2 linked regions of the Eleftheria terrae genome follow. The protein of the gene in region 1 interacts with the protein of each later gene in a pairwise test. Links are inferred from orthologs where the notes say so. Each region holds a gene or a part of one and is shown on either strand. Other genes may lie near its edges.

Region 1 (14,774 bases):
GTCCTGGTTGTAGGAGGGCTGGGGCAAGAGCACCGTGTCGGGCCGGTGGCGTTGCAGGAGTTGCTCCATGACCGGAATCAAGGCCGTCACCTGGTAGGCATTGACCGTGTGCTCCAGCGCTTCCCACCGGAAACCGGACTTCCGCGCACTGCGCTCGACTTCGTCGAGGCGTTCCTGCCGGGAGACCTCGGCACGATCTTCGACGCCGAAGTACACGACATGGCAGGACGGCGTCAGGAACGAGTGGCAACCGAGAACTTCATCGTCCGCATGCGGGGAAAAGACGAGGACACGTTCGGGTGCGGTGGGCATGGAGTGTGTCGCGCAGGGCGCTTGAGCCGAAGCCATCGCGACCTATGCTGGGTGGTGCGATCCCGCCTGTCAACGATGCATTTGTGACTTTGCTGCAACCGGCTCCTCCCAGCCAGCAGCCCCGGCCCCGTGGGGCATGGCGGCTCCGTGCCGACAGCTTCGACTTGAAGATGAAACTTCGTGTCTTCGATTCCGCGGGCACCGCGGCCTGGCGTCGCCCACGCCGAAACGGCCCGCGACCGGTGCGACGCCGCTGCCGCGCGGCAGCGGCCCCTGGCCGCTCAAGCCCCTTGTTGCAGTACCTGCCGCAGCTCCTCAAGCCAGGCGATGGACGCTTCCTCGTAAAGAATGCCTCGCCGCAACAGCAGGTGGTGCAGGCGCTGGGTGCGCGTCAGGTCGGGGCCGGCGAAGTCGCGCCGCTCGATCTCGCGGTAGCGGACCAGCTGCTGCGCATGCGCTTGCAGCCGTTCCTCGATCTCGCCGTCGAGCTCGATCGCCGGCACCGCCGCGGCTGCGCGGACCTTCACCATCAAGCCATCGCGCAAGTCGATCGGCACGCTCGCCTCGTTGGCCCAGCGCGCCAGTTCGGCACGGCCCTTGGGCAGCACGCGGTACTCGCGCTTGCGCGTCTTGCCGGCATCCGCAGCCGGCTGGGACGCGATCCAGCCGCGCTCTTCCATGCGTGCCAGCTCCCGATAGATCTGCTGGTGGGTCGCGTGCCAGAAGTGGCCGATCGACTTGTCGAAGCGCTGGGCCAGGTCGTAGCCAGACGACGATTTCTCTGTCAGCGAGGTCAACAGGGCATGGGGCAAGGACATGGGGGCGAAGCATACGACACGGCCCGGCTATGCAACCAGTTGCATGAATGCGCCGACCGCCACTAGACTATGCAACTGGTTGCATTCCACCGCCCACGATTCGAGAGGAGACACCGATGACCCCCTACCCGCACCTGCTGGCCCCGCTGGACCTGGGCTTCACCACCCTTCGCAACCGCGTGCTGATGGGCTCGATGCATGTGGGGCTGGAGGAAGTGGACAACGGCTTCGAGCGGATGGCCGCCTTCTATGCCGAGCGGGCCCGTGGCGGGGTCGGCCTGATCGTCACCGGCGGCATCGCGCCCAATGACCGGGGCCGGCCCATGCCCGGCGGCGCCGCGATGACCACGCAAGCCGAGGCCGACAGGCACCGCGTGGTGACCCGGGCTGTGCACGAGGCCGGCGGGAAGATCTGCATGCAGATCCTGCACTTCGGCCGCTATGCCTACCACCCGCAGCTGGTGGCGCCCAGCGCCCTGAAGGCGCCCATCAACCAGTTCCGCCCCCATGCCCTCACCTCTTCCGAGGTCGAGCAGACCATCGAGGATTTCGCCAATGCCGCGGCGCTGGCTCAGGGCGCCGGCTACGACGGCGTGGAGATCATGGGCTCTGAGGGCTACCTGATCAACGAGTTCATCGCCGAGCAAACCAACCAGCGCAGCGACGAATGGGGCGGCAGCTACGAGCACCGCATCCGCTTCCCGCTGGAGATCGTGCGTCGCACCCGGGCGCGGGTCGGGCCCCACTTCATCATCATCTTCCGGCTTTCGATGCTGGACCTGGTGGAAGGCGGCTCCACGGTGGACGAGGTGGTCCGCCTCGCGCAGGCACTGGAAGGCGCAGGCGTGACGCTGCTCAACACCGGCATCGGCTGGCACGAGGCACGCATCCCCACCATCGCCACCAAGGTGCCTCGGGCGGCCTTCGCCTGGGTGACGCAGCAGCTGAAGGGCAAGGTCGGCATTCCGCTGGTGGCCACCAACCGCATCAACACGCCCGAGGTCGCCGAGCAGGTGCTGGCCGACGGCATGGCGGACATGGTGTCGATGGCGCGGCCCTTCCTTGCCGACCCGGACTTCGTCGCCAAGGCGGCGGCCGGCCGGGCGGACGAGATCAACACCTGCATCGGCTGCAACCAGGCCTGCCTCGACCACACCTTCGCGGGCAAGGTCACCTCCTGCCTGGTGAACCCGCGTGCCTGCCATGAAACGCTGCTGGTCGCGTCGCCCGCGCCGCGGCGCGAGTCCATCGCGGTGGTCGGGGCTGGCCCGGCGGGGCTGGCGTTCGCCACCACCGCGGCACGCCGCGGCTTCGACGTCACGCTGTTCGACGCCGCCGACGAGATCGGCGGCCAGTTCAACATCGCCAAGCAGGTGCCCGGCAAAGAGGAGTTCCACGAGACGCTGCGCTACTTCCGGCGGCAGCTCGAAATCACCGGCGTGCAGTTGCGCCTGGGGCAGGCCGTCAGCGCCACCGACCTGGTCGAGGCCGGCTTCCGCCACGTCGTGCTGGCCACCGGGGTGACGCCGCGCACGCTGCAGTTCGAGGGCGTGGACCATCCCAAGGTGCTGGGCTACCTGGACGTGTTGCGGGCCCAGCAGCCGGTGGGCGCCAAGGTGGCCATCATCGGCGCGGGCGGCATCGGCTTCGACGTGGCCGAGTACCTGCTGCACGAGGGTGTGTCGCCCAGCCTGGACGCCGCCCGGTTCTTCGATGAATGGGGCGTGGACCGCAGCGGCACCGCACGCGGCGGCCTGAAGCCGGCGCAGCGGCCACCGGCGCCTCGCAAGATCTGGCTGTTGCAGCGCAAGACCAGCAAGGTGGGTGACGGCCTGGGCAAGACGACGGGCTGGATCCACCGCGCCTCGCTGAAGCAGCGGGGCGTGGAGATGATCCCCGGGGTCAGCTACCGCAAGGTGGACGACGAAGGCCTGCACATCACGGTGGACGGCCGCGACCTCACCTTGCCGGTGGACCAGGTGATCGTCTGCGCCGGCCAGGAGCCGCAGCGGGAGCTGCAGGCCGGGCTGGAGGCCGCCGGCTGCCGTGTCCACCTCATCGGCGGTGCCGACCGGGCGATGGAGCTCGACGCCAAGCGGGCGATCGGCCAGGGGACCGAGCTCGCGCTGCGCTTTGACCCGGATGCGCCGCAGGCCGCAGAGCCGGCGCCATCATCCATGCCGGCACCGCGGCTTGCTCCGAAGGCCGCGCAGTCGCTGCAGGCCTGGCATGCCATGGTGCAGCAGGGCCGGATGTCCGGCTTGCCGGAGCTGCTGCACCCCCGTGCGGTGTTCCGCTCGCCAATGGCCCACACGCCCTACCCGGGCGCCCAGGCGGTGCAGCTGATCCTGGGCACCGTCATCCAGGTCTTCGAGGACTTTGCCTACCACCGTGAGTTCATCGATGCGGACGGCCAGAGCGTGGTGCTCGAGTTCAGCGCCACCGTGCAAGGCAAGCAGCTCAAGGGCATTGACATGATCCGCTTCGACGAGGACGGCAAGATCGTCGACTTCGAGGTGATGATCCGGCCAATGAGCGGCCTGCAGGCGCTGGGTGAGGAAATGGGGCGCCGGCTGGCGCCCTACCTGGCGGCGATGAAGACCGCCTGAACGCCGCTGCGAGCACGGGGCGGGAAGCGCCGTGCTCCAGCGCCGGCCTGGCCCGGCGCCGACCCACGGCAGCGCCCCCGGCGCGGCCCGCCAGGACCCTTCACTGCCGGCGCCTGCTCACACAAGAAGCAGGCCGCGGAAGCCGCGTGCGGCATAGTAGGACTGCACGCCGTTGTGATACACGAACACCCTGCCATAGCGGCGGTCGCCGAAGAGCGCCCCGCCCTGTGAACGGAGCTCCGGCGGCGTCCGGATCCAGCTGGAGGTCTTCGTGTCGAACTCGCCAAGTGCCTGCAGCGCCCGGTACTGGTCTTCCGTGAGCACCTCGATGCCCATGTCGGCCGCCATCTCGATCGCGCTGCCCTCGGGCTTGTGCTCCTTGCGTGCGTCCAGCGCGGCACGGTCGTAGCAGAGGCTCCTGCGGCCGCTCGGGCTTTCCCGCGAGCAATCGCAGAAGGTGAGGCGCTGGGTCTGCGGGTCCCTGCCGATCACGTCCGGCTCGCCGCCGGTCTGCTCCATGGCCAGGAGCGACTTCAGTGCATCGGCGCTGCCTTCGAGCCGGGCCTGGACGTCCGCCCACGCGATGCCGTGGTGGCGCTGCATGTTCTTCTCGAACCGCGCCTTCAATGCCTGGAGCAGTTCGCTGCGTTCTTGTGCCTTCATGTTCTTGGAGCCAGCTGGTGTTGAGTTGCAAGACAGGCGCCAGGGCCGCGACGGCTGGCACCTCCGGTGGCGCAACTGGCCGGTCCGGGCGGCAGCGCCGGCCTGGGTCACGGGCGAGCGCCCCTTGCGGCCGGGCAGGCACCGACCCACCGTCGGCCCTCCCCGATCGCGGGGCCGCCCCGGCTTGTTGCGGCCCCATTTATATCGCCGGCCGTCCGGCGCCGCCTCTCCGAACCTGCCATCCTGCGATCGCCTGGGGTCGCCGTGCCTTGCCGGGGCAGCGGGGACTGGGGCCGGGGCCGGTCCCGTACGCTCTGGCCCGGGGGAGGGAGGAAGGCGGGTCATCGGCGTCCACCAGCCCCACCCGCGCCCTCGCGGAGCGGTTCTCGTGCCGAGCGTTGCACGTCCAGCCTGTGGGGGGTGCGCAGGAGGGGGCCTTCCCCGAAGGGCGCCCCTGGCGGCCGTTCAGGGGTTCCGGCTCCCGGCGTCCGGTCCGCCTTGCCGCAGCGCCCACTCGATGTGCTCCGCCAGCAGCGGGCTGGCCGCTGCCAGTGCCTCGCGCAGGGCCTGCTCCATCGCCGGCTGCGGCCCGGCGCGCAGCGCGTTGCCCATCGCCACCGCCAGGTTGCGGCGCCAGCGTTCATGGCCGATGCGGCGGATCGGGCTGCCTTCGGTGTAGCGCAGGAAATCGGCTTCGCTCCACGCCCACAGGGTTAGCAGGGGGGGATCGGTCAGCGGCGCGCGGGCGTCGAAGTCCGGCAGAGAGGCACGCTGGGCGTACTTGTTCCAAGGGCAGGCGAGCTGGCAGTCGTCGCAACCATAGATGCGGTTGCCCATCAGCGGCCGCAGCTCCGGCGGAATCGGCCCGGCATGCTCGATCGTCAAATAGGAGATGCAGCGCCGGGCATCCAGCCGGTGCGGCGCCACGATGGCGCCGGTGGGGCAGGCCTGCAGGCAGGCGCTGCAGGAGCCGCAATGCGCGCTCTCGGGAGCGCTCGGCGGCAGCGCAAGGTCGAGGTAGATCTCGCCGAGGAAGAACATCGAGCCCGCCTCCCGGTGCAGCACCAGGGTGTGCTTGCCGCGCCAGCCCTGCCCGCTGCGGCTGGCCAGCTCGGCCTCCAGCACCGGTGCCGAATCGGTGAAGACGCGGTGGCCGAAGGGCCCCAGCCGCTCGGCCATGCGGTCGGCCAGCTTCTGCAAGCGCTGGCGCATCACCTTGTGGTAGTCGCGCCCGCGGGCATAGAGCGACACGGTGGCCGCTTCGGGTCGCCGCAGCCGGTCGAACTCCACCGCCTGCCAGCCGGGCGGCGTGCCGCGCGGCAGGTAGTCCATGCGGGCGGTGATCACGCTCACCGTGCCGGGCACCAGCTCCGCCGGCCGCGCCCGTTTCAGGCCGTGCGCCTCCATATAGGCCATCGATCCGTGAAATCCTTCGGCGAGCCAGGCCAGCAGGCCGGCCTCGGCACTGGCCAGGTCGACGCCCGCGACGCCGATCTGTGAAAATCCCAGCTCACGCGCCCACTGTCCGACCTCGGCCAGCAGGGCGGCGTGATCGACGACCTTGGATTGATGCATCCCCCGATTCTAGAAAGCCGCCGCCTGCACTGGGCCGACGAGGCCGCCTGTGCCGCCTTTGCGCAAGGCCTCGCCCGGCGGCCCGAACTGCGCACTGCCTTCATCGAACTGCAGGGCCCCCTGGGCGCCGGCAAGACGACCTTCGTGCGCCACCTGCTGCGCGCCCTGGGCGTCACCGGCCGCATCAAGAGCCCCACCTACGCGGTGATGGAGCCCTACGAGCTGCCTGGCCTGCCGGCCTGGCATTTCGACTTCTACCGCTTCGACGACCCCCGCGAATGGGAGGACGCCGGCTTTCGCGATGTCCTCGCCAGCCCCGGCCTCAAGCTGGTGGAATGGGCCGAGCGCGCCGGTGGCCTGCTGCCGGTCGCCGACCTGCGCATGGAACTTGCCACGGCGCCGGATGACCAACGCGAAGTGACCCTCACTGCCCACACCCCCCTCGGCCAGGCCTTGCTGGCTGCATGACCCCATGACACAGCGGCGCGAACTCCTTCGACATGCCGGCAGCCTGGTGCTGCTGCTCACCGCCCCCCGCCTCGCCTTCGGCGCCAGCATCGTGGCGGTGCGGGTGTGGCCTGCCGACGAATACACCCGCGTGACCCTGGAAAGCGACACGCCGCTGCAGGCCAAGCACTTCGTGGTGGGCAACCCCGACCGCATGGTGATCGACATCGAGGGCCTGGAGCTGAGCCCGGCCTTGCGCGAGATCGTCGGCAAGGTGCGGGCGGATGATCCCTACATCGCCGGCGTGCGGGTCGGCCAGAACCAGCCCCGCGTGGTGCGGCTGGTCATCGACCTGAAGCAGGCCGCACTGCCGCAGATGTTCACCCTGGCACCGGTGGCCCACTACCAGCACCGGCTGGTGTTCGACCTCCACCCCACCGTGGAGCCCGATCCGTTGCTGGCGCTGATCCGCGACAAGGAAAAGGCGGAGCGACAGGCCCAGGCGGCCATCAACGACGCGCTCGGCGAGTTCATCGACCGCAGCAAGGGCAACAACAGCAAGCCGCCGGCCGCCCCGCCGCCGGTGGCAGCGGCCTCGGCCCCGCCCGAGTCACCGGCCGCCGGGCCGGCGGCGCCCCCGGGCCCCGGTACGCGCAAGGCCGAGCTGGACGCGAAGGAAAAGAAGAAGATCGACCGCCTAGTCATCGTGGCGCTGGATCCCGGCCATGGCGGCGAGGACCCGGGGGCCATCGGGCCCAGCGGGCTGAAGGAGAAGGACGTGGTGCTGCAGATCGCGCGCAAGCTGCGCGAGCGCATCAACGCCGAGCCCAACATGCGGGCCCTGATGACCCGCGACTCGGACTTCTTCGTGCCGTTGAACCAGCGGGTGGACAAGGCCCGCCGGGTGCAGGCCGACCTGTTCATCTCGGTGCACGCCGATGCCTTCATCACGCCGCAGGCGCGCGGCGCCTCGGTCTTCGCGCTGTCCGAGCGCGGGGCCACCAGCACCGCCGCGCGCTGGATCGCGCAGAAGGAAAACGCGGCCGACCTGGTGGGCGGCGTCAACGTGAAGCATGCCGACAGCCATGTGATGCGGGCCCTGCTCGACATGTCCACCACCGCCCAGATCAATGACAGCCTGCGTGTCGGCAGCGAGGTGCTGGGCCAGATCGGCAAGGTCGGCAAGCTGCACAAGTCGCGGGTCGAGCAGGCCGGCTTCGCGGTGCTGAAGGCCCCCGACATTCCCTCGATCCTGGTGGAAACCGCCTTCATCTCCAATCCCGAGGAAGAGTCCAAGCTCAAGAGCGCCGACTACCAGGAAGAACTGGTGGATGCCATCATGACCGGCATCCGGCGCTACTTCGCCAAGAACCCGCCGCTGGCCCGCAACCGGCAGCTCTGACGGCGCAGCGGCGGCCGGCCGACCCTCACGCTCCCCCTTCGCGCAGCCACTCGCCCAGCCGTGCCAGCGTGACAGGCTGCGGCGTGCACAGGTCGTCGCAGACCCGCAGCGCACCGTCGAACGGGCCGGCCGCGAAGTAGGCGCTGCGCGTGATGACGGTGGCGATGCCGGCGGCCCGGGCCGCGGCCAGCCCGTTTGGCGAGTCTTCCAGCGCCACCGCCTCGACGGGCCGGCAGCCCAGCCGCTGCAAGGCCAGCCGGTAGGCCTGGGGGTCGGGCTTCTTGCGAGGCGCGTCTTCGGCACACACCACCGCGGCGAAGCGGCCCGGCCAGCCGGCTCCCAGCGCGGGGCGCAGCAGGGCCTCCACATTGGCCCGGCCACTGGTGGTGGCGATCGCCTGGGCCACGCCCAGGCTGCGGCCCTCCTCCATCAGCGCCCGGACACCCGGCCGCAGCGGCAGGCCGGCACCCGCGAGCCGCTCGAGGTGGAAGCGGTTCTTGCGACGGTGCAGTTCGCCGGCCAGCCGTTCGCGCGCGGCTCCCGGCGGCGGGGCGTCCGGCCGCTGGGCCAGGTCGTGCAGCAGGCGCTCGTAACCACCGGCCACCTGCAGCAGCCGGCCATAGTCGGATTCGCTCCAGCGCCATGGCAGGCCCATCGACTCGAAGGCGAGGTTGAAGGCCACGCGGTGGCCATCCCGCTCGGTCTCGGCCACCGTGCCGTCAATGTCCCAGATGAGCGCGCGCAGCACGGCCGGCGCCTCAGCCGGCGGCCGGCAGTGCGCGCTGCAGGGCGTCGAGGTGCAGCACCACGTGTTCGGCCAGCCGCTCGGCGGTGAGCCCGAAGTGGCGCGACAGCTCCGCGGCCGGCGCGGAGGCGCCATAGCCATCCAGCCCCAGCGCCGCCACGCAGCCGTACTGGCTCCACCACCGCGTCACGCCGGCCTCGACGCCAAAGCGGGGCAGGCCCGGCGGCAGCACCTGCGCTTGCCACTCGTCGGGCTGGCGGTCGAACACGCTGCTGCAGGGCATGGAGACAATGCGCACCGGCACGCCACGCGCATCGAGCAGTCCCTGGGCCTGCACCGCGAGCCCCACCTCCGAGCCGGTGGCCAGCAGCACGGCCAGCGCCTGTGGCCGGTCGCTGAGCACGTAGGCACCCTGCTGAATGGCGGTGACCTGCTCCGCATTGCGACGCTGCGCCGGCAACACCTGGCGCGACAGCAGCAGGGCACTGGGTCCCGGCCGCTGCACCGCGCTGCTCCAGGCCACCGCGGTCTCTGCGGTGTCGCAGGGACGCCAGACATCCAGCCCGGGAATCAGCCGCAAGCTGGCCGCATGCTCGACGGGCTGGTGCGTCGGCCCGTCCTCGCCCAGGCCGATGGAGTCGTGCGTCAGCACATGCACCACCCGGCAGCGCATGAGTGCCGCCATGCGCAGGGCATTGCGGCTGTAGTCGCTGAAGGTGAGGAAGGTGCCGCCATACGGCAGCCAGCCGCCATGCAGCGCCAGGCCGTTCATCACGGCGGCCATGCCGAATTCGCGCACGCCGTAGTGAATGTGCCGCCCGCCCGGCCGGTCGCCGGCCACCGCGCCGCAGCGGGGAAAGTCGGTGAGCGTCGAGCCGGTGAGGTCGGCCGAGCCGCCCAGCAGCTCCGGCAGTGCATGGGCGAGCGCCGCCAGCACCTGCTGCGAGGCCCGGCGGGTGGCCACCGCCTCGGTGCTGGCGCCGAAACCGGCCAGCAGGGGCAGCAGCGTTTCCTGGAAGTCGCCGGGCAGTTCGCCGCGCAGACGGCGCTCGAATTCCGTGGCCAGCCGGGGGTGGGCGTCGCGGTAGGCTGCCAGCCGGGCATGCCAGTGCTGCCGCCATGCTGCGCCGCGCGCCCGGGCGTCCCAGGCGGCATAGACCGGCGGCGGGATGTGAAACGGCGGATGCGGCCAGCCGATGGCCTCGCGCGTCAGCTGCACCTCGGCTTCGCCCAGCGCTTCGCCATGTGCCTTCGCGCTGCCGGCCCGGTGCGGCGAGCCGCGGCCGATCTCGGTGCGGCAGACGATGAGCGTTGGCCGCTCGCTGTCCGGCGCCGTCGCCTGCCGCAGCGCCGCATCGACCGCCGCCACGTCATGGCCGTCAATCGGTCCGAGCACCTGCCAGCCATAGGCGCGAAAGCGCGCCGGCGTGTCGTCCGGGAACCAGGGGCCGACCGGGCCGTCGATCGAGATGCCGTTGTCGTCGTACAGCACCACCAGCTTGCGCAGCCGCCAGGCGGCAGCCAGCGAGCAGGCCTCATGGCTGATGCCCTCCATCAGGCAGCCGTCGCCCACGAATGCGAAGGTGCGGTGGTCCACCACCGCGTGGCCTTCGCGATTGAACTCATCGGCCAGCAGCTTCTCGGCCAGGGCCATGCCGACCGCGTTGGCCAGGCCCTGGCCCAGCGGCCCGGTGGTGGTCTCCACGCCGGGCGTGTGGCCCACCTCGGGGTGTCCGGGCGTCAGGCTGTGCAGCTGGCGGAAGCGCCGCAGCTCCTGCATCGGCAGGTCGTAGCCGCTGAGGTGCAGCAGGGCATACAGCAGCATGGACGCATGGCCGTTGGACAGCACGAACCGGTCGCGGTCGGGCCATTGCGGGTCGGCCGGGTCGTGCCGCAGGTGGCGGCCCCACAGCGCCACCGCCATCTCCGCCATGCCCATGGGCGCGCCGGGATGGCCACTGCGGGCCTGTTGCACCGCGTCCATCGCCAGTGCGCGCAGTGCGTTGGCCATCTGGCGGTCGGTGTCGTCGGGGTGGTCGGGATGCATGGCGTTCTCCTTGCCTCAGGCGTGTTGCGCGCGGCCGATCTCGACCAGGCGCAGGATCATCGGGGTCAGGATCAGTTGCATCGCGAGATCCATGCGGCCGCCCGGCACGACGATGGTGTTGGCCCGCGACATGAAGGAGTCACCGATCATCGACAGCAGATACGGGAAGTCGATGCCGCGCGGATTGCGGAAGCGGATCACCGTCATGCTCTCGCCGGCGGTCGGAATGTCGCGGGCGATGAAGGGGTTGGAGGTGTCCACCACCGGCACCCGCTGGAAGTTGATGTCGGTCTCGGCAAACTGCGGGCAGATGTAGTGCACGTAGTCGTACATGCGCCGCAGGATGGTGTCGGCCACCGCTTCCTTCGAGTAGCCGCGTTCATGGGTGTCGCGGTGGATCTTCTGGATCCACTCGAGGTTGATGATGGGCACCACGCCGATCTTCAGGTCCGCATGGCGTGCCAGGTCCACCTGCGCGGTGCGCACGCAGCCGTGCAGGCCTTCGTAGAACAGCAGGTCGGTGTCCACCGGCGTGTCCTGCCAGGGCGTGAAGGTGCCGACGTCCTGGCCATGGCGGGCCGCCTCGTCGCTGTTGTGCAGGTAGTGGCGCGTCCGGCAGCGGCCTGCCTCGCCGTAGGCCCGGAACTCGCGCTCCAGCAGGGCCCACTCATTCGCCTCCGGCCCGAAGTGGCTCATCGGCCGGCCCTCGCGGTCGGCCGCCTCGACGCAGGCCTTCATGGCATGGCGGGTGTGGCGGTGGAAGGCATCACCTTCGATCATCGCGGCCCGTATGCCTTCACGACGGAAGATGTTGTCGAAGGTGCGCTTGACGGTGCTCGTGCCGGCGCCGCTGGAGCCGGTGACGGCAATGACGGGATGTTTCCTCGACATGGGGGGCTCCTGTGCGCCGCGCTCAGGCGTGCGGCTGGATGAAGAGGGAGCGGTGCTTGAACAGCTGCCAGGTGACGTTCTCGTTGGGGTCGGCGTGGTAGCGGACGATGCGCTCCACCTCCTCCCGCGATCCGAGAATCACCGGCACACGCTGGTGCAGAACATCGGGCACCACCTCCAGCAGCGCGGTCGTGCCGGTCACCGCGGCGCCGCCCGCCTGCTGCATCAGCCAGGCCATCGGCGCCGCCTCGTACAAGAGCCGCAGCCGGCCCGGCTTGAGCGGCAGGCGGCCATCGCGCGGGTACAGGAACACGCCGCCGCGCGAAAGGATGCGGTGCACCTCGGCGACCAGGCTGGCCACCCAGCGCATGTTGAAGTCGCGCCCGCGCGGGCCGGCCTCGCCCGCGACGCATTCGGCCACGTAGCGCTGCACCGGCTTCTCCCAGTGCCGCTGATTGGAAGCGTTGATGGCGAATTCGGACGTGGCGGCAGGCACCTGCAGCCCCTCGCCGGTGAGCCACCAGGCGCCGGTCTGGGGATCGAAGGTGAAGCGGCTCACACCCTGGCCGGTGGCCAGCACCAGCACGGTGGCCGGGCCGTAGACCACATAGCCGGCTGCCAGCTGGCGCCAGCCCGGCTGCAGGAAGGAGGCGGTGGTGGGCGCCGCCGAGCGCAGCACATGCGGCAACACCGAGAAGATGGTGCCCACCGAGATGTTGGACTCGATGTTGGACGAGCCGTCCAGCGGGTCGAACACCACCAGGCAGTCGCCGCGGCAGGCATGGGTGGCCGACGCGATCGGCTCGGCATGCTCCTCGCTGGCCCAGCCCGCCACCTGTGGACAGGCTGCCAACGCTTGCGACAGGCAGGCATCGGCCAGCAGGTCGAGCCGCTGCTGCGCCTCGCCGCTCGCGTTGGCGCTGCCGGCCGCGCCGTGGGCGGCGGCCAGTTCGCCCCGCCTGGCGATGCGGGCGATCTCGGCACACGCGGAGGCGATGGCCAGCAGCACCGGTGCCAGGGAGGGCGCCCGCTCGGCGAGCCAGGCGGCAAGATCGGGAGGCGGATTCATCGGGGGCTCTCCTTGCGTTGGCCACGAACGCGGTGGACGGCGGTGCGGCATGGCCGCTTCATCGCTCGGCTCCATCGGGTCCATCGGCGGCGAAGACGCGGCTGGCCAGGATGTCGGCGGCTGCCAGGGTGCTCAGCTCCTCGCCGGTGTAGGCCCGGTCGCGGTCGGCGAACAGCCGCCCGGCCTGGCGCAGGCGGGCGCGGTCCAGCGCATTGCGCACGCTGCGCGCATTGGCGAAATGCGGCTGCTGCAGGCGCCGGGCCAGGTACTCGGCAAAGGCGGCACGGGCACCGCTGCCGAAGCGGTAGTGCTGCTGCTCCAACAGCCGCTCGGCGATCAACAGCAGCTCGTCGGCCGCGTAGTCGGGGAAGCCCAGGTGGTGCGCAATGCGTGAGGACATGCCAGGATTGCTGCGGAAGAAGGTGTCCATGCGGTCCTGGTAGCCGGCCAGGATCACCACCAGGTCGTCGCGCTGGTTCTCCATCACCTGCAGCAGGATCTCGATCGCCTCCTGGCCATAGTCGCGCTCGTTCTCGGGCCGGTAGAGGTAGTAGGCTTCGTCGATGAAGAGCACGCCGCCCATCGCCTTCTTCAGCACCTCGCGCGTCTTGGGCGCGGTGTGGCCGATGTACTGGCCCACCAGGTCGTCGCGCGTCACCGCCACCAGGTGGCCTTTGCGCACGTAGCCCAGGCGATGCAGGATCTCGGCCATGCGCAGCGCCACGGTCGTCTTGCCGGTGCCGGGGTTGCCGGTGAAGCTCATGTGCAGCACCGGGGAAGCGGCGGCCAGGCCTTGGGCCCGGCGCAGCCGGTCGACCACCAGCAGTGCGGCCATCTCGCGGATGCGCCGCTTGACGGGCGCCAGGCCGATGAGGTCGCGGTCCAGCTCGTCGAGCACCGCCTCGACCCGGGTCTGCGCCAGCACCTCGGCCACGGTGCGCGGGCAGGCCGCGGCATCCGCTGCGTCCTGTGCCGCGCCGGGTGGCTCGAGGGGCGCTGGCGGGCTGCTGCCGGGGATGGCATAGAGCGGCCGGCTCATCAGGCTGCCTCCGGCAAGGCGGCCGCCGCGGCCAGTTCACGGCGCATCGCGGCAATGACGGCCCGGTAGTCCGGCTGGCCGAAGATGGCACTGCCGCACACGAAGGTGTCGGCACCCGCCTCGGCGGCGCGGCGGATGTTGTCGACCTTGATGCCGCCGTCCACCTGCAGCCGGATGTCCCGGCCGCTGCGGTCGATCAGGCGGCGCACCGCCTCGATCTTGTGCAACACCGGCTCGATGAAGGCCTGGCCGCCAAAGCCCGGGTTGACGCTCATCACCAGCACCAGGTCGAGCTGGTCGAGCACCCATTCCAGCCGCTCCAGCCCGGACGCCGGATTGAGCGCGAGCCCGGCGCGGCAGCCGCAGGCCCGGATCAGCTGCAGGCTGCGGTGCACATGCCCGGAGGCCTCGGGATGGAAGCTGATCAGGTCGGCCCCGGCCTCGGCGAAGGCGGCCGCGAGCGTATCCACCGGCTGCACCATCAGGTGCACATCGAGCGGCACCCGGCTGCCGTCGGCCCGCCGGCAGAACGGGCGCACCGCGCGGGCCACCGCGGGGCCCACCGTCAGGTTGGGCACATAGTGGTTGTCCATCACGTCGAAGTGAATCCAGTCCGCACCGGCCGCCACCACTTGCTGCACCTCCTCCCCCAGGCGGGCGAAATCGGCCGCCAGCAGGCTGGGCGCAATGCAAAAACCGCGCGGCCCGCTCATCGGCCCGGCTCCCCATAGCGCTCGCCTTCGGGGGCGGCCGCGGAATAGGCACGGATGCGGTAGCCGATGTGACGGCCCGGCCCTTCCTGCCGCTCCAGCGCGAAGCCGGGCTCGCCCGGCGGGCGCTGCACGATGAAGCTCATCGCGACGCTCTCGACGCCGCGCGAGGCGTCGAAGGCCAGCAGCCGGATGTAGTGGCGCGGAAAAGCCTGCCGGCAGGCCTTCAGCTCCAGCAACAGGCCGGCGCCGTCGCGCAGGTCGAACATCGGCGCGCCATACATCTCCCAGTAGGTGTTGCGGGGATGCGGATCGTCGGTGTACTCGACGCTCCAGGCATAGCCCCGCCTGAGGCCGTAGTCGACCTGCAGGGCGATGTCCTCGTCGCTGAGGTCGGGCAGGAAGCTGAACTGGCCCTGTGTCAGGCGGCCGGTGGGATTGCTCATC
Region 2 (14,541 bases), on another replicon or contig:
CCTGCAGCCGGACAATTCGCTGGTGCGCTATGCCGCCGAGCAGGGCCTGCGGGTCTTCCTGATGAGCTGGCGCAATGCCGACGAGAGCATGGCCCACCTCGGCTGGGACGACTACATCGAGCAGGGCGTGATCCAGGCCATCCACCTGGCGCAGGAGATCAGCGGCAGTGAACGCATCAACACCCTCGGCTTCTGCATCGGCGGCACCCTGCTCGGCACCGCACTGGCCGTGCTCGACGCACGAGGCGAGAAGGCCGCCAGCAGCATGACGCTGCTGACTGCCTTCCTGGACTTTGCCAACACCGGCGTGCTGGACCTGTTCATCGACGAGGCCGGCGTGCAGGTGCGCGAGCGGTCCATCGGCGCGCAGAGCCCCACGGGCGGCGGCCTGCTGCGAGGCCAGGAGCTGGCTGCCACGTTCTCCTTCCTGCGCCCCAACGACCTGGTGTGGAACTATGTCGTCGGCAACTACCTGAAGGGAGAGACGCCACCGCCTTTCGACCTGCTGTACTGGAACTCCGACAGCACCAACCTGCCGGGGCCCATGTACTGCTGGTATCTGCGCAACGCCTACCTCGAAAACCGGCTGCGCGAGCCCGGACGGCTGCAGGTCTGCGGCGTGCCGCTGGACCTGGGCCGCATCGACGCACCGGCCTTCGTCTACGGCTCGCGTGAAGACCACATCGTGCCGTGGGACGGCGCCTATGCCGCCACCCGGCTGCTCAAGGGAGACCGCCGCTTTGTGCTGGGCGCCTCCGGCCACATTGCCGGCGTCATCAACCACCCTGCCAAGAAGAAGCGCAGCTACTGGAGCAACGACCAGCTGCCGGACCAGTCCGCCGACTGGCTGGCCGGCGCCACCGAGCATCCTGGCAGCTGGTGGACGATGTGGGCGGACTGGATCCGCCCGCACTCTGGCAAGCTAGTTGCAGCCCCCCGCGCCCAGGGCAATGCGAATCATCCACCGATCGAAGCCGCGCCCGGCCGCTACGTCAAACAGAAAGCCTGACCGCGGCCGGCCGGCGCCCCGGCGGGCGCCGCGCGATCGCCAACCGACTCACCAAGGAGCCCAAGCCATGACAACCGATATCGTGATCGTTTCCGCTGCCCGTACCGCCGTTGGCAAGTTCGGCGGAGCGCTGTCCAAGACGCCGGCCGCCGAGCTGGGTGCCACCGTCATCACCGAGGTGCTCAAGCGCGCCGGCCTGCAGGGCGAGCAGGTCGACGACGTGATCCTCGGCCAGGTGCTGCAAGCGGGCTGCGGGCAGAACCCGGCGCGTCAAGCTGTGATTAGAGCCGGCTTGCCGCACAGCGTGCCTGCGATGACCATCAACAAGGTCTGCGGTTCCGGCCTGAAAGCCGTGATGCTCGCAGCGCAGGCCATCCGCGACGGCGATTCCGACATCGTCATCGCCGGGGGCCAGGAGAACATGAGCCTGTCGCCTCACGTGCTGCTCAACTCCCGCGAGGGCCAGCGCATGGGTGACTGGAAGATGATCGATTCCATGATCACCGACGGTCTTTGGGACGTGTACAACCAGTACCACATGGGCATCACCGCCGAAAACGTGGCCAAGCAATATGGCATCACCCGGGAGCAGCAGGACGAGCTGGCCCTGGCCTCGCAGATGAAGGCCGCGGCCGCCCAGGAGGCCGGCCGCTTCAAGGACGAGATCGTGCCGGTCACCATCCCTCAGAAGAAGGGTGACCCGCTGCGCTTCGAGGCCGACGAATTCATCAACCGCAAGACCAACGCCGAAGCACTCGCAGGCCTGCGGCCGGCCTTTGACAAGGCGGGCAGCGTGACGGCCGGCAATGCCTCGGGCATCAACGACGGTGCGGCCGCGGTGGTGCTGATGACGGCGGCCAAGGCGCAGGCGCTGGGCCTGAAGCCGCTGGCTCGCATCGCGTCCTATGCAAGCGCAGGTGTGGACCCGGCCTACATGGGCATGGGCCCGGTGCCGGCGGCCCGCAAGGCGCTGCAGCGGGCCGGCTGGCAGGCGGCCGACCTCGACCTGCTGGAGATCAACGAAGCGTTCGCGGCCCAGGCCTGTGCAGTGCACAAGGAAATGGGCTGGGATACGAGCAAGGTCAACGTCAACGGCGGGGCCATCGCGATCGGCCACCCCATCGGCGCCTCGGGCTGCCGCATCCTGGTCACGCTGCTGCACGAGATGCAGCGCCGCGATGCCAAGAAGGGCATTGCCTCTCTGTGCATCGGTGGTGGCATGGGCGTCGCACTGACCGTCGAGCGTTGAACCCCGACACAGACGCCGGAGCCAGGCAGGGAGAACACCGGTTGACCGGCCCCGCCCCCGGAGCGAGCCTGGCCCTCGGCACCCGCTTTTCACCAAGGAGTAGGACATGACTCAGAAGGTTGCTTACGTCACCGGCGGCATGGGTGGCATCGGCACCGCGATCTGCCAGCGCCTGCACAGGGATGGCTTCACCGTGATCGCCGGATGCGGCCCCAGCCGCGACTACGTGAAGTGGCTCGACCAGCAGAAGGAGCTCGGCTACAGCTTCCATGCCTCGGTCGGCAATGTGGCCGACTGGGAGTCCACGGTCGCCGCGTTTTCGAAGGCGCGCGCCGAGCATGGACCGATCGACGTGCTGGTCAACAACGCTGGCATCACCCGGGACCGCATGTTCCTGAAGATGAGCCGTGAGGACTGGGATGCGGTGATCGACACCAACCTCAACAGCATGTTCAACGTCACCAAGCAGGTGGTGGGCGACATGGTGGAGCGGGGCTGGGGCCGCATCGTGCAGATCTCCTCCGTCAATGGCGAGAAGGGCCAGGCCGGGCAGACCAACTATTCCGCCGCCAAGGCCGGCATGCACGGCTTCACCATGGCGCTGGCGCAGGAGCTGGCGGCCAGGGGTGTCACGGTCAACACCGTCAGCCCCGGCTATATCGGCACGGACATGGTGCGCGCCATCAAGCCCGAGGTGCTGGACAAGATCGTGGCCACCATCCCGGTCAAGCGGCTCGGCACGCCGGACGAGATCGCGTCCATCGTGTCCTGGGTGGTCTCGGAAGAGGCGGGTTTTGCCACCGGCGCCGATTTCTCGGTCAACGGTGGCCTGCACATGGGCTGACATCGGCTGGGGCGGCTGGCGGTCCGCCGCGAGGCAAGGCGGGCCGGTCTGCCTGCCGCGTCCTCACGCAAGGCCGTCTGCCCCAGCAGGGCAGGCGGCCTTCTTCGTCATGGGGCCTGGATCGGCAGCGCGACGGGCTGCGCCGGCGTGCTGCCTAAGGTTCCAGCAGGCGCTGCAGGGCCGGCCAGACGTTGTCCAACATCAAGGCCTGGGCGCGCTCATTGGGGTGGATGCGGTCCGCCTGGAACAGCTCGGTGCTGTTGGCGGCATCCCCCACACCTTTGAGAAAAAACGGCACCAGGGCCGCCTGCCGGGCCTGCGCCACCTTGGCATAGACCGCTGCGAAGCTCTCGGCATAGGCCCGGCCGTAGTTGGGCGGCATCTGCATGCCCAGCAGCAGCACCTTGGCGCCCGCCTCTTGTGCGTCGCGGGTCATTTCGCCGAGGTTGGCCTCGGTCATGCTCATCGGCAGGCCGCGCAGGGCGTCGTTGCCGCCGAGCTCGAGCACCACGTGCGTCGGCCGGTGCTGCTTCAGCAGGGCCGGCAGGCGGGAGCGGCCACCGGAGGTCGTGTCGCCACTGATGCTGGCGTTGATCACGCTGGCCTGCGGGCGGGCGGCCGCCAGCTGGCGCTCGAGCAGGGCCACCCAGCCTTTGCCGCGGGTCAGGCCATACTCGGCCGACAGGCTGTCGCCCACGACCAGCACCTTCACCGGGGCGGCGGCTCGTGCCCCTGCAGGGCTTTGCGCCAGCACCGCGCTGGCCAGGCCAAGCAGGATAAAGTGGCGGCGTTGCTGGAAGACTGGAACCATGAGTGAACCCATCATTGAGGTGGAGCGTGTCACCAAGCAGGTGCGCGACTCCACCGGTGTGCTGACGATTCTGCACGATATCGACTTCACGCTGGCCCGCAAGGAATCGGTGGCCATCGTCGGCGCCTCGGGCTCCGGCAAGTCCACCTTGCTCGGCATCATTGCCGGCCTGGACACGCCGAGCCAGGGCACGGTGCGCCTGGCCGGCCGCGACCTCTTCGCCATCGACGAGGACGCACGAGCCGCCTTGCGGGCCGAGCAGGTCGGCTTCGTGTTCCAGAGCTTCCAGCTGATGGGCAACCTTACCGCGCTGGAGAACGTCATGCTGCCGCTGGAGCTGCAAGGCCGGGCCGACGCTCGCAAGGCGGCGGCCGAGATGCTGCAGCGGGTCGGCCTGGGCGAGCGGCTGGGCCACTATCCGCGGGTGCTGTCCGGCGGCGAGCAGCAGCGGGTGGCTCTGGCCCGCGCTTTCGTCGTGCAGCCGGCGGTGCTGCTGGCCGACGAGCCGACCGGCAGCCTGGACTTTGCCACCGGCGAGAAGGTCATGCAGCTGATGTTCGACCTCAACCGGGAGCACGACACCACCTTGGTGCTGGTGACGCACGATCGCACCATCGCGGCGCGCTGCGACCGCCAGATCCGCATCGAAGCCGGGCGGGTCGCCGCAGCGGCTACCATCGCGGCATGAAATTGCCGAGTTCCCCCCGATGAGCGCCAAGGTCCTGTTTGGCTTCCATGCCGTCACCGTGCGGCTGAAGACTGCGCCCCAGTCCATCCATGAGATTTATGTCGACGCCGGCCGGCGCGACCAGCGCATGCGCCAGTTTGTCGCCCGTGCGCAGGAAGCCGGCGCCCGCCTGGTCGACAGCGACGACGACCGCCTGCACAAGCTGTGCGGCACGCACCGCCACCAGGGTGTGGTGGCCAAGGTCGAGCCGGTCGCGCAGGTCAAGTCGCTGGACGACCTGCTCGACAGCATCGAGGAGCCGCCCCTGCTGCTGGTGCTGGACGGCGTGACCGACCCCCACAACCTGGGCGCCTGCCTGCGCGTGGCCGACGGTGCCGGCGCCCATGCCGTGATCGCTCCCAAGGACCACGCCGTCGGCATCAACGCCACGGTGGCCAAGGTGGCCAGCGGTGCGGCCGAGACCATGCCCTACTTCATGGTGACCAACCTCGCCCGCACGCTGAAGGAACTGCAGGAGCGCAACATCTGGGTCATCGGCACCTCCGACGATGCACCCAAGACCCTCTACCAGGTGGAGTTGAAGGGGCCGGTCGCGCTGGTGCTCGGTGCCGAAGGCGCCGGCATGCGGCAACTCACCCGCAAGACCTGCGACGAGCTGGTGAGCCTGCCGATGCGCGGGGCGGTCGAGAGCTTGAACGTCTCGGTGGCCAGCGGCATCTGCCTGTACGAGGCGCTGCGCCAGCGTGCTTGAGGCCACGCCCATGTCCGCCCTGGAAACCGCCCGCGGCTGGCTGCAGCAGGCCCGCCGCCTGTGCGTGCTGACCGGCGCCGGCATGTCGGCCGAGAGCGGCGTGCCGACCTTTCGCGATGCGCTGGGCGGCCTGTGGGCTCGCTACGACCCGCAGCAGCTCGCCACCGAGGCGGGCTTTCGCGCTGACCCACAGCTGGTGTGGGACTGGTACGCCGCGCGCCGCGAAGGCGTGGCCCGTGCCGAGCCGAATGCCGGCCACCGCGCGCTGGCCGACTGGCAGGCCCGGCACCCCGGCCGCCTGAGCCTGGTGACCCAGAATGTGGACGACCTGCACCAGCGCGCTGGCAGCAGCGACGTCATCTGCCTGCACGGCGCGCTGTTCGCCAACCGCTGGCTGGACGCCTGCCGCCACCTGCCCGCCGGCGCCGAGGCGGAGGACACCCGGCGCGCGGAGCCCGGGCGTCCACCGCGCTGCGGCGTCTGCGGCAACCTGGTGCGGCCCGGGGTGGTGTGGTTCGGCGAGGCCTTGCCCGGCCAGGCGCTACAGGCGGCCGAGGATGCGGCCGGCGACTGTGACCTGATGCTGGTCGTCGGCACCGCCGGCGCCGTCTATCCCGCAGCGGGGCTGCCGGCGCTGGCACGCCAGGCGCAGGCCCGGGTGGTGATCATCAACCCCGCGCCGAGCGAGCTCGACGGACTGGCACACCTGGTGATCCGTGCGAAGGCCGCCGAGGCCTTGCCGCCGCTGCTCGCCTGATCAGGGCCTACACTGCCGGTATCCACCGATCCATTTCATTTGTTCTGCCGGGCCGCATCCGCGGACCGGCCCATGCACCATGCCTGTCATTGAAGTCAAGCACCCCCTCGTCAAGCACAAAGTCGGCCTGATGCGCGAGGCGGAGATGTCCACCAAGAAGTTTCGCGAGCTGACCGCCGAAGTGGCCCGCCTGCTGGCCTACGAGGCCACCGCCGACTTCCCGCTCGAAAAGACGCTGATCGACTGCTGGAGTGGTCCCACCCAGGTCGATCAGATCAAGGGCAAGAAGGTCACCGTGGTGCCGATCCTGCGCGCCGGCCTCGGCATGCTCGACGGTGTGCTCGACATGATCCCCAACGCCAAGATCAGCGTGGTCGGCCTGTCGCGCAACCACGATACCCTGCAGCCTGAGCATTACTTCGAGAACTTCGTCGGTGACCTGGGGGCCCGCACGGCCCTCATCATCGATCCGATGCTCGCCACGGCCGGCTCCATGATCGCGACGGTGGACCTGCTCAAGCGCAAGGGCTGCCAGGACATTCGCGCACTGGTCCTGGTGGCGGCGCCCGAGGGCGTGCGTGCGCTGGACCAGGCGCATCCGGACGTGCGCTGCTGGACCGCCGCCATCGACAGTCATCTGAACGAGCAGGGCTACATCATTCCGGGCCTGGGCGACGCCGGCGACAAGATCTTCGGCACCAAGCAGGAATGACTGCCGCCCGGCGCCGGCCGGTGCCCGGGCGCTGAAGCGGGTCCTGCACATCGCAAGAAACACCGGGCCGGCAGGCGCCCGACGGCGATCGCCCGGGCGGGCGGCAAGCCTTGTGCGCAGTGCGCGCGGTCAACACACTGTCACTATCCGCCGTCACACTACTGTCTCCAGGCAAAACCCAAGGAGACAACACAGTGCGCCAGCTCACGTTCGCCGCCGTCCTCGGCCTCACCACACTCACGCTGCTTGCCTGCGGCGGTGGTGGCAGCAGCGGTGACAAGGATCCCGGCACGCCCGTGCCCGGCATGCAGCCCCAGTCCTACCCCCTCGTCACCGGCCACCGCGGCGCAAGCGGCTACCTGCCCGAGCACACGCTGGAAGCCTATGCGAAGGCCATCGAGATGGGGGCCGACTTCATCGAGCCGGACCTGGTGTCCACCAAGGACGGTGTGCTGGTGGCCCGCCACGAGCCGAATATCACCGACACCACCGACGTGGCCGACCACCCGGAGTTCGCCGCGCGCAAGCGCACGGTGGCGGTGGACGGCGTCGACGTCACCGGCTGGTTCGTGAGCGACTTCAACTTGGCCGAGCTGCGCACGCTGCGCGCCCGCCAGGCCATGGCCGACCGCGACCAGAGCCACAACGACCTATATCGCATCCCCACCTTCGACGAAGTGATCGAGCTGGCGAAGGCCAAGGGCCGCGAGACCGGCCGCACCGTTGGCGTCTACCCGGAAACCAAGCACCCGACCTGGCACCAGCAGCAGGGCCTGCCGCTGGAAGACAAGCTGCTCGACTCGCTGCAGAAGGCCGGCTGGAACCATGGCGACGCGCCGGTGTTCATCCAGTCCTTCGAGCAGGGCAATCTGAAGGCGCTGCACGCGAAGACGAGCGTGAAGCTGGTGCAGCTGGTCGACGCCAACGACCAGAACCCCGACACCGGTGAGATGGACCTCAGTGCGCCTTACGACCGGCCTTATGACTGGACCGCCAGCGGCCGCACCGGCAGCCAGGACACCTTTGCCTGGCTGCTGACGGACCAGGGCCTGGACGAGGTGAAGACCTATGCCTACGCCATCGCGCCATGGAAGCGCTACCTGGTGAAGGTGCGCTCGACCCTCGACAGCCAGGGGCGCAAGGTGGACGTCAACGGGGATGGCCGCTACACCGATGCCGACTACACCGCGGTGGCCGACGACCGCATCGTCAAGGCGGCCAAGGCCCGCGGGCTGCAGGTGCACACCTGGACCTTCCGCAGCGAGCCTTACCGCCTGTCGGCGAGCTACCAGGGCGACCCGGCGGCCGAATACCGGCAGTTCTTCGAGCTGGGCGTGGACGCGGTGTTCAGCGATTTCCCGGACCAGGCGGTGAAGGCGCGCGATGCCTTTGTGGCCGGGCGACGCTGAGCTCCGGGTTTCCATGGGGCCGTGGTTCACACAGCTTTACACGGCCTGGCTTGAAACGCCGAGGCCGCCAGCAGATCCTAGTTCAGACCATCTCACTTGGAGCGTCCCGCATGAGCAAGACCTTCCGTTTCTGGATGACGGGCTGCGTGGCTGTGGTGATGGCCGCGGTCAGTGCCGAGCTGGCCGGCGCGAAGTCACTGCGGCCGCTGGCCGCGATCGAGAGCAAGTACGGCACCTCCGAGACCCTGCGCAAGATCGAGTCCGCGGCCGAGGGCAGGGGCTATACCGTCTTTGCCCGCGTGGCAGGGCGCGGGCCGGCTGGTGAGGCGCTGCCGTCCACTGCGCTGGTTCTGGGCTCTGTGGACGGTGTTACGCCGGTGTTGGTGGACGAGTCGGGCCGCTCGATCGATGCTCCGCTCTCGCTGCTCATCGTGGGCTTGCCGGACGGGCGCACCGAGGTCCGCTTCTTCGACGCGAGCCGCTATGGCCAGCTGGCGCCCGGCAGCGACCCGGCACTGGCCGAGGTCGCCCGGCTGCGCAGCGTGCTCGACAGCGCACTGGCGTGAGCCCGCCGCCGCAGGAGGCAGCCCTGCCGCCTCAGACCCAGCCGGCCATGCCGACCACCGCGCCGGCGGCCACCATCCACATCGGGCTCAGCCGGGTCTTCAGCATCACGCCGACCGTCAGCAGGACCATGGCCACCGCGCCAAGGTCGTGGCGGCTCGGCTCGGAGAGGATCCAGCCGGTGGCCAGCAGCAGGCCCACGGTGATCGGTGTCATGCCTTCGGTGAAGGCCCGCACGCCTCGGGTGTCGCGCCGCTGATGGCGCCAGCGCGTGGCCCACAGCGCCAGCGTGGTGGACGGCAGCAGCATGCCGAGCATCGTGGTCGCCGCACCAGCGGCGCCGGCCACGTTCCATCCGAGCACCGCCACGAAAAGGATGTTGGGCCCCGGTGCCGCTTGCGCCAGGGCGATGGAGGTGGTGAACTGCGCATCGCTGAGCCAGCCGCGCTCGAGCACCAGATAGCGGTGCATGTCGGGCGCGGTCGTGATGCCGCCTCCCACGGCCAGCAGCGACAGCACCAGGAAGTGACCGAACAGGCCCAGCAGGTCGGAGGCTGGCAGGCTCATGGCTTGGACCTCCGCCAGGCCAGCACCATCGCCAGCGGGCCCAGGCAACCCAGCACCCACAGCAGCGGCCAGTGCAGGACGGCCACCAGCAGCACCGTCAGTGCCGCCAGGCCGAAGGCGAGTTCGCGCCCCAGCGCCGACTGCTTCAGGGTGCCGACCAGCTTGATGCCGGTGGCGAGGATCAGGCCCGCAGCCACCGCCCCCATGCCGCGCAGCGCCCCGGCGACCAAGGGGTGCCGGGCCAGCTCGGCATATACCGCGGCCGCCGCGAGCACCACAATGAGCGGCGCGGCCAGCATGCCGGCGAGCGAGGCGAAGGCCCCGCGGGCGCCGAAGAACCGGTCGCCGATCATCAGCGAGAGGTTCACGATGTTCGGGCCTGGCAGCACCTGGGCCACCGACAGCAGTTCGACGAATTCCTGCTTGGCAAGCCAGCGCCGCCGTTCCACCAGTTCCCGCTGGGCCACCGGCAGCACGCCGCCGAAGCCCTGTAGCGCGAGCCGAGTGAAGGCCCAGAACAGCTCGGCCGGCGAAGCCGGGCGGGGGGGCGGTGTGCCCCCGGGGGCCGGGGACTCGGGGTGGGGCGGTGCAGCAGAGGCAGCGTCCTGGGCAACTTCTGGGACGGGCATCCCGTCAGTGTAGCCAGGGCCGAGCCGGCCGTCTGCCGGGCCGGGGCGGTCCAGGGCGAGGCTCAATGGCGGATGACTTTCAGCGCATCGGGGTTGACGATGTTGCTGGGCGTGCCGTTGATGAAGTTGATGACGTTCTCGAAGGCGGCGTTGAAGTACAGCTCGTAGCTGTCCTGCTCGACATAGCCGATATGCGGGGTGCACACCGCGTTTTCCAGCCTCAGCAGGGGATGGCCTTGCAGGATCGGCTCGCTTTCGAAGACATCGACCGCCGCCATGCCGGGGCGGCCGCGGTTGAGGGCGCTGACCAGGGCGTTCTCTTCCAGCAGCTCGGCCCGCGAGGTGTTGACGAAGAGGGCGTTCGGCTTCATGCGCAGCAGGTCGTCGAGCCGCACCAGGCCGCGGGTCGAGTCCACCAGGCGCAGGTGCAGCGAGACGACGTCGCTGGCTTCGAACAGGGCTTCGCGGGTGAAGGCGGCGTCATAGCCGTCCGCCTGCGCTTTGGCGCGCGAGCTTTCGCTGCCCCAGACCAGCACCTTCATGCCAAAGGCCCGGCCGTAGCTGGCCACCAGCTGCCCGATCTTGCCGTAGCCCCACAGGCCCAGCGTCTTGCCGCGCAGCACCATGCCGAGCCCGAAGTTGGGCGGCATGGAGGCGGACTTCAGGCCGGACTGCTGCCAGGCCCCGTGCTTGAGGTTGCCGATGTACTGCGGCAGCCGCCGCATGGCGGCCATGATGAGTGCCCAGGTCAGTTCGGCCGGCGCCACCGGTGAGCCGACCCCGTCGGCCACCGCGATGCCCATGCGGGTGCAGGCTTCCACGTCGATATGGGCGCCGACCCGCCCGGTCTGCGCGATCAGCTTCAGCTTCGGCAGCTTCTCCAGCAACTGGCGGGGAAAGTGGGTGCGTTCGCGAATGAGGACCAGCACGTCGGCGTCGCGCAGCCGGACCGACAGCTGGCCGATGCCCTTGACCGTGTTGGTGAAGACCTTGGCGTTGTAGCGTTCGAGCTGGGCGGCGCATCTGAGCTTGCGCACTGCGTCCTGATAGTCGTCCAGGATGATGATGTTCATGGCACTTCTTGCGGAGCACGCCCCCCGCCCGGTGGCGAGGCGGCGGCCCGAGTGGGCCTCATTCTGCATCTTTCCGCGCGGGCTGCCACCCGGAGGCAGCCTTGACCGCAGGGCCTGGCCCGGACTGGCCCGCCGGCCTGGCCATGAGGTACCCTCGCTGGTCCGAAGAACAAGCACCAGGAGGCTTGCCGGTGAAATGGATGCGCAGAGTGCTCTGGGCCATCGTCGCCCTGGTCGTGCTGGTCATTGGCGGCCTGTGGCTCTATATCCACCGGGCGCTGCCGCAGCAGGAAGGTGTGGTGGCGGTGCCTCGTCAGGCCCTGAAGGCGCCGGTGCGCATCACCCGGGATGCGCATGGCATCCCGACCATCGAGGGCGAGACGATGGCCGACGTGATGTGGGGCCTCGGCTTCGTGCACGCACAAGACCGGCTCTGGCAGCTGGAGCTGCACCGCCGCATTGGTGCCGGCCGGCTGGCCGAGGCGTTCGGTGAAACCGCCCTGGGCACCGACATCTTCCTGCGCAGCCTTGGCGTGCGCCGGGTGGCGCAGCAGCAGCTGCAAAGCGTCAGCGGCGAAGGCCGCGAGGCGCTGGAGGCCTATGCCGCCGGCGTGAACGCCTATGTGTCGCAGCACCTGAAGGCCCGTCCGCCCGAATTCCTGCTGCTGGGGCTGCAGCCGGGCCGCTGGGAGCCGGCCGACAGCCTGGCCTGGATGACCATGATGGCCTGGGACCTGGGCGCCAACTGGAACAACGAATTGCTGCGCTTGCGCCTGGCCCTGAAGCTGCCGCTGGAGCGCATCAACCAGTTGCTGCCGCCGTACCGCGGCGAGGCCCCGTTGCCGACCACCGACTACACCGAGCTCTTTCGCAGCCTGAAGGTCGATGCCGGCCTGGGCGAGCAGGCGCAGCGCTTCGCGCCGGAATCGGGCATCGAGGGGGTGGGCTCCAACAACTGGGTGGTGGCCGGCTCGCACACCACGTCCGGCCGGCCCCTGCTGGCCAATGACCCGCATTTGCGGCTGTCGGCGCCCGCTTTATGGTATTTCGCGCGGCTGCAGGCGCCGGGCTGGAAGGTGGCGGGGGCCACCATGCCGGGCGTGCCGGCGGTGGTGCTCGGCCAGAACGAGCACATCGCCTGGGGCTACACCAACACCGGCCCGGACGTGCAGGACCTGTACCTGGAGCAGCTGCACCCCGACGACCCGCAGCAATACCTGACGCCCACCGGCTGGGCCCGCTTCGACACGCACGAGGAGCAAATCGCCGTCAAGGGCGGCATGCCGCGGACCATCACGGTGCGCAGCAGCCGCCACGGCCCGGTGATCTCCGACGCGCCGGGGGCGGCAGAGGGCCTGACCGGCCCGCCGGCCCGGCCGGCCTTTGCACTGGCGATGCGCTGGACCGCGCTGGACGTGCCCAACACCACCTTCGAGGCCGGCCTGGCGATGAACCGGGCCCGCACGGTGGACGAATTCGTGGCCGCCTCCGCGCGGCACCTGGCGCCGATGCAAAACATGGTGGTGGCCGATGTGTCGGGCCGCATTGGCATGGTGGCCGCCGGTCGGGTGCCGGTGCGCGGGGCCCGGCATGACCTGCGCGGGCTGGTGCCGGCGCCCGGGTGGGACGCCAAGTACGACTGGACCGGCTACCTCGATGCGAGCCTGACGCCGCGCGAATTCGATCCGCCGCGCGGCTGGATCGCCACCGCGAACCAGCGCATCCACCCGCCGGACTATCCCCACTTCCTGACGAGCGAATGGACCGCCCCGTATCGGGCCGAGCGCATCGAGCAGTTGCTGGGCGAGCCCGGTCGTCATGACGTGGACAGCATGGCCGCCTTGCAGGCGGACGAGGTGTCGCTGGCCGCGCGCCAGTTGTTGCCGCTGCTGCTGCAGGCCCGCTCCAGCCATCCACTGGCGGCGCGAGTGCGTGCGCTGCTGCAGCGCTTCGATGGCCGCATGGCGGCGGACCGGGCCGAGCCGCTCATCCTGTGGGCCTGGACGCGCCAGGCGACCGAGCTGATGGTGGCCGATGAACTGGGCCCCGCGCTCTGGACGCAGTACCGCACCCGTTCCTTCTACGACGCGGTGGAGCGCATGCTGCTGGACCGCCAGGCCTGGTGGTGCGACAACAAGACCACGCCAGCCGTCGAAACCTGCCAGCAGCTGATGGACAGTGCGCTCGATCGTGCGCTTGACGAATTGCAGGCCGCCTACGGCGCCGACCCGCAACGCTGGCAATGGGGCCAGGCCCATCAGGCGCGGTCCGAGCACCGGCCCTTCAGCAAGGTGAAATCGCTGGCACGCTGGTTCGAGCTGCGCGTGCCGGTGGGCGGCGACACCCACACCGTCAATGCCAGCCGGGTGGGGCTGCGGGAGGACGAACTCACGGGCCGCTTCTACCTCAACGAGCACGGGCCCAGCCTGCGGGCCATCTACGACCTCGGCACGCCGGGACAGTCGCGCTTCATGCAGTCCACCGGGCAGTCAGGGCTGCCGTTCTCGCGCGCTTACCGCAGCTTCCTGCAACCGTGGGCCGAAGGGCAGTATGTGCCGCTCTGGGCTGCCGAAGCCGGCCCGACCCTGGTGCTGCAGCCGCGCTAGCCGGGGCGGCAGTCAGGGGGATGCAGTTTCAAGGGCTCAGCGCCATGCACAGGCCCGCCAGCAGGGCGCCGAGGCCGGCCAGGCCGAAGCCCAGCGACAGATGGCGGCCACCGCGCCGACGCCCCAGGAAGAGGCCGATGCCAAACAGCAGCACCACCACGGTGGTGTGCACCAGGCGCAAGGCCGCGTCGGCATCGGCGATCCACAGCAGCGGCAGCGCGGTGAGGAAGGTGGCCCAGAACACCAGGGCGAAGATGGCCGCCGCCCCCAGCAGGTCGAGCGGATGACCCAGCACGGCGCGGGGGCGGGCCTCGCCGGTCCGTGGCAGCAGGGCGCGCAGCCGGGCCAGCTCGTGCGGCGCCAGGTTGCGCACCAGGCTGTCCGGCAGTTCGCGAGCCAGCCGCTGTGAAAACGCCGCATCGGTGTCGGCGCTGCGCAGGTCGTCCAGCAGCCGCTGCTGGCCATGGCGTGCCTGGGCCGCCCGCCGCAGGTACATCACGGCGCACATCAGGCTCCAGGCAAAGCTCGAGGACAGCGCGCTCAGCAAGACGGTGCGGGCATCGCGCCCCAGAATCGCGAAGGCGCCGGTGAAGATGACGAGCACGAGCAAGCCGCCAGCCACTTCACCCGCCCGGTCGAGCGGATTGAACAGCTGGCGCGTGGACGCACGCAGATGCCCCAGCACGTGCGCATGGTCGGCGCTGCCGGGGGGGTGCTTGCTGTCGTGGAGCTTGCTTCCGGGCATGACCAGACCAGTATGGTCCGCTTTGCCGGCCCGGCATAGACCTCAGCCCCGCGCCAGCACGGTTTTTGCCAGTTCCCAAATGGACAGTGGCGCACTGCCTTCCGCTTTGTTGTTAACGGTTACGAAT

The links.
Region 2: the proteins of tsaE (region 1) and rlmB interact in binary tests that used the Escherichia coli proteins (3 or more experiments, as listed by UniProt). The link is inferred for Eleftheria terrae from one-to-one orthologs.

The regions. Positions count from the first base shown.
Region 1 is NZ_CP106952.1:105,662-120,435, forward strand. The notes cover bases 4,723-7,708. They hold tsaE (tRNA (adenosine(37)-N6)-threonylcarbamoyltransferase complex ATPase subunit type 1 TsaE), read left to right. Parts: upstream 4,723-5,971; coding sequence 5,972-6,445; downstream 6,446-7,708. Other genes in these bases: queG (tRNA epoxyqueuosine(34) reductase QueG), read right to left, coding at 4,868-5,977; N7L95_RS24855 (N-acetylmuramoyl-L-alanine amidase), read left to right, coding at 6,450-7,708. Outside these bases: N7L95_RS24820 (PIG-L deacetylase family protein), read right to left, coding at 1-312; N7L95_RS24825 (PadR family transcriptional regulator), read right to left, coding at 594-1,130; N7L95_RS24830 (oxidoreductase), read left to right, coding at 1,247-3,739; N7L95_RS24840 (DUF4256 domain-containing protein), read right to left, coding at 3,857-4,402; more of N7L95_RS24855, read left to right, coding at 7,709-7,826; N7L95_RS24860 (HAD-IA family hydrolase), read right to left, coding at 7,852-8,574; tkt (transketolase), read right to left, coding at 8,585-10,618; N7L95_RS24870 (phosphoribulokinase), read right to left, coding at 10,634-11,509; N7L95_RS24875 (class 1 fructose-bisphosphatase), read right to left, coding at 11,532-12,578; CbbX protein, read right to left, coding at 12,637-13,617; rpe (ribulose-phosphate 3-epimerase), read right to left, coding at 13,617-14,330; N7L95_RS24890 (ribulose bisphosphate carboxylase small subunit), read right to left, coding at 14,327-14,774. UniProt on the Escherichia coli protein: Required for the formation of a threonylcarbamoyl group on adenosine at position 37 (t(6)A37) in tRNAs that read codons beginning with adenine.
Region 2 is NZ_CP106951.1:807,053-821,593, reverse strand. Bases 3,734-6,486 are described here. They hold rlmB (23S rRNA (guanosine(2251)-2'-O)-methyltransferase RlmB), read left to right. Parts: upstream 3,734-4,620; coding sequence 4,621-5,352; downstream 5,353-6,486. Other genes in these bases: upp (uracil phosphoribosyltransferase), read left to right, coding at 6,189-6,486; N7L95_RS03765 (SIR2 family NAD-dependent protein deacylase), read left to right, coding at 5,363-6,109; N7L95_RS03775 (ABC transporter ATP-binding protein), read left to right, coding at 3,912-4,601; N7L95_RS03780 (arylesterase), read right to left, coding at 3,734-3,913. Outside these bases: phaC (class I poly(R)-hydroxyalkanoic acid synthase), read left to right, coding at 1-1,009; N7L95_RS03790 (acetyl-CoA C-acetyltransferase), read left to right, coding at 1,077-2,258; phbB (acetoacetyl-CoA reductase), read left to right, coding at 2,365-3,102; more of N7L95_RS03780, read right to left, coding at 3,257-3,733; more of upp, read left to right, coding at 6,487-6,821; N7L95_RS03755 (glycerophosphodiester phosphodiesterase), read left to right, coding at 7,016-8,230; N7L95_RS03750 (DUF302 domain-containing protein), read left to right, coding at 8,341-8,796; N7L95_RS03745 (chromate transporter), read right to left, coding at 8,828-9,361; N7L95_RS03740 (chromate transporter), read right to left, coding at 9,358-9,990; N7L95_RS03735 (D-2-hydroxyacid dehydrogenase family protein), read right to left, coding at 10,053-11,063; N7L95_RS03730 (penicillin acylase family protein), read left to right, coding at 11,264-13,669; N7L95_RS03725 (hypothetical protein), read right to left, coding at 13,698-14,414; N7L95_RS03720 (DUF72 domain-containing protein), read right to left, coding at 14,457-14,541. UniProt on the Escherichia coli protein: Specifically methylates the ribose of guanosine 2251 in 23S rRNA.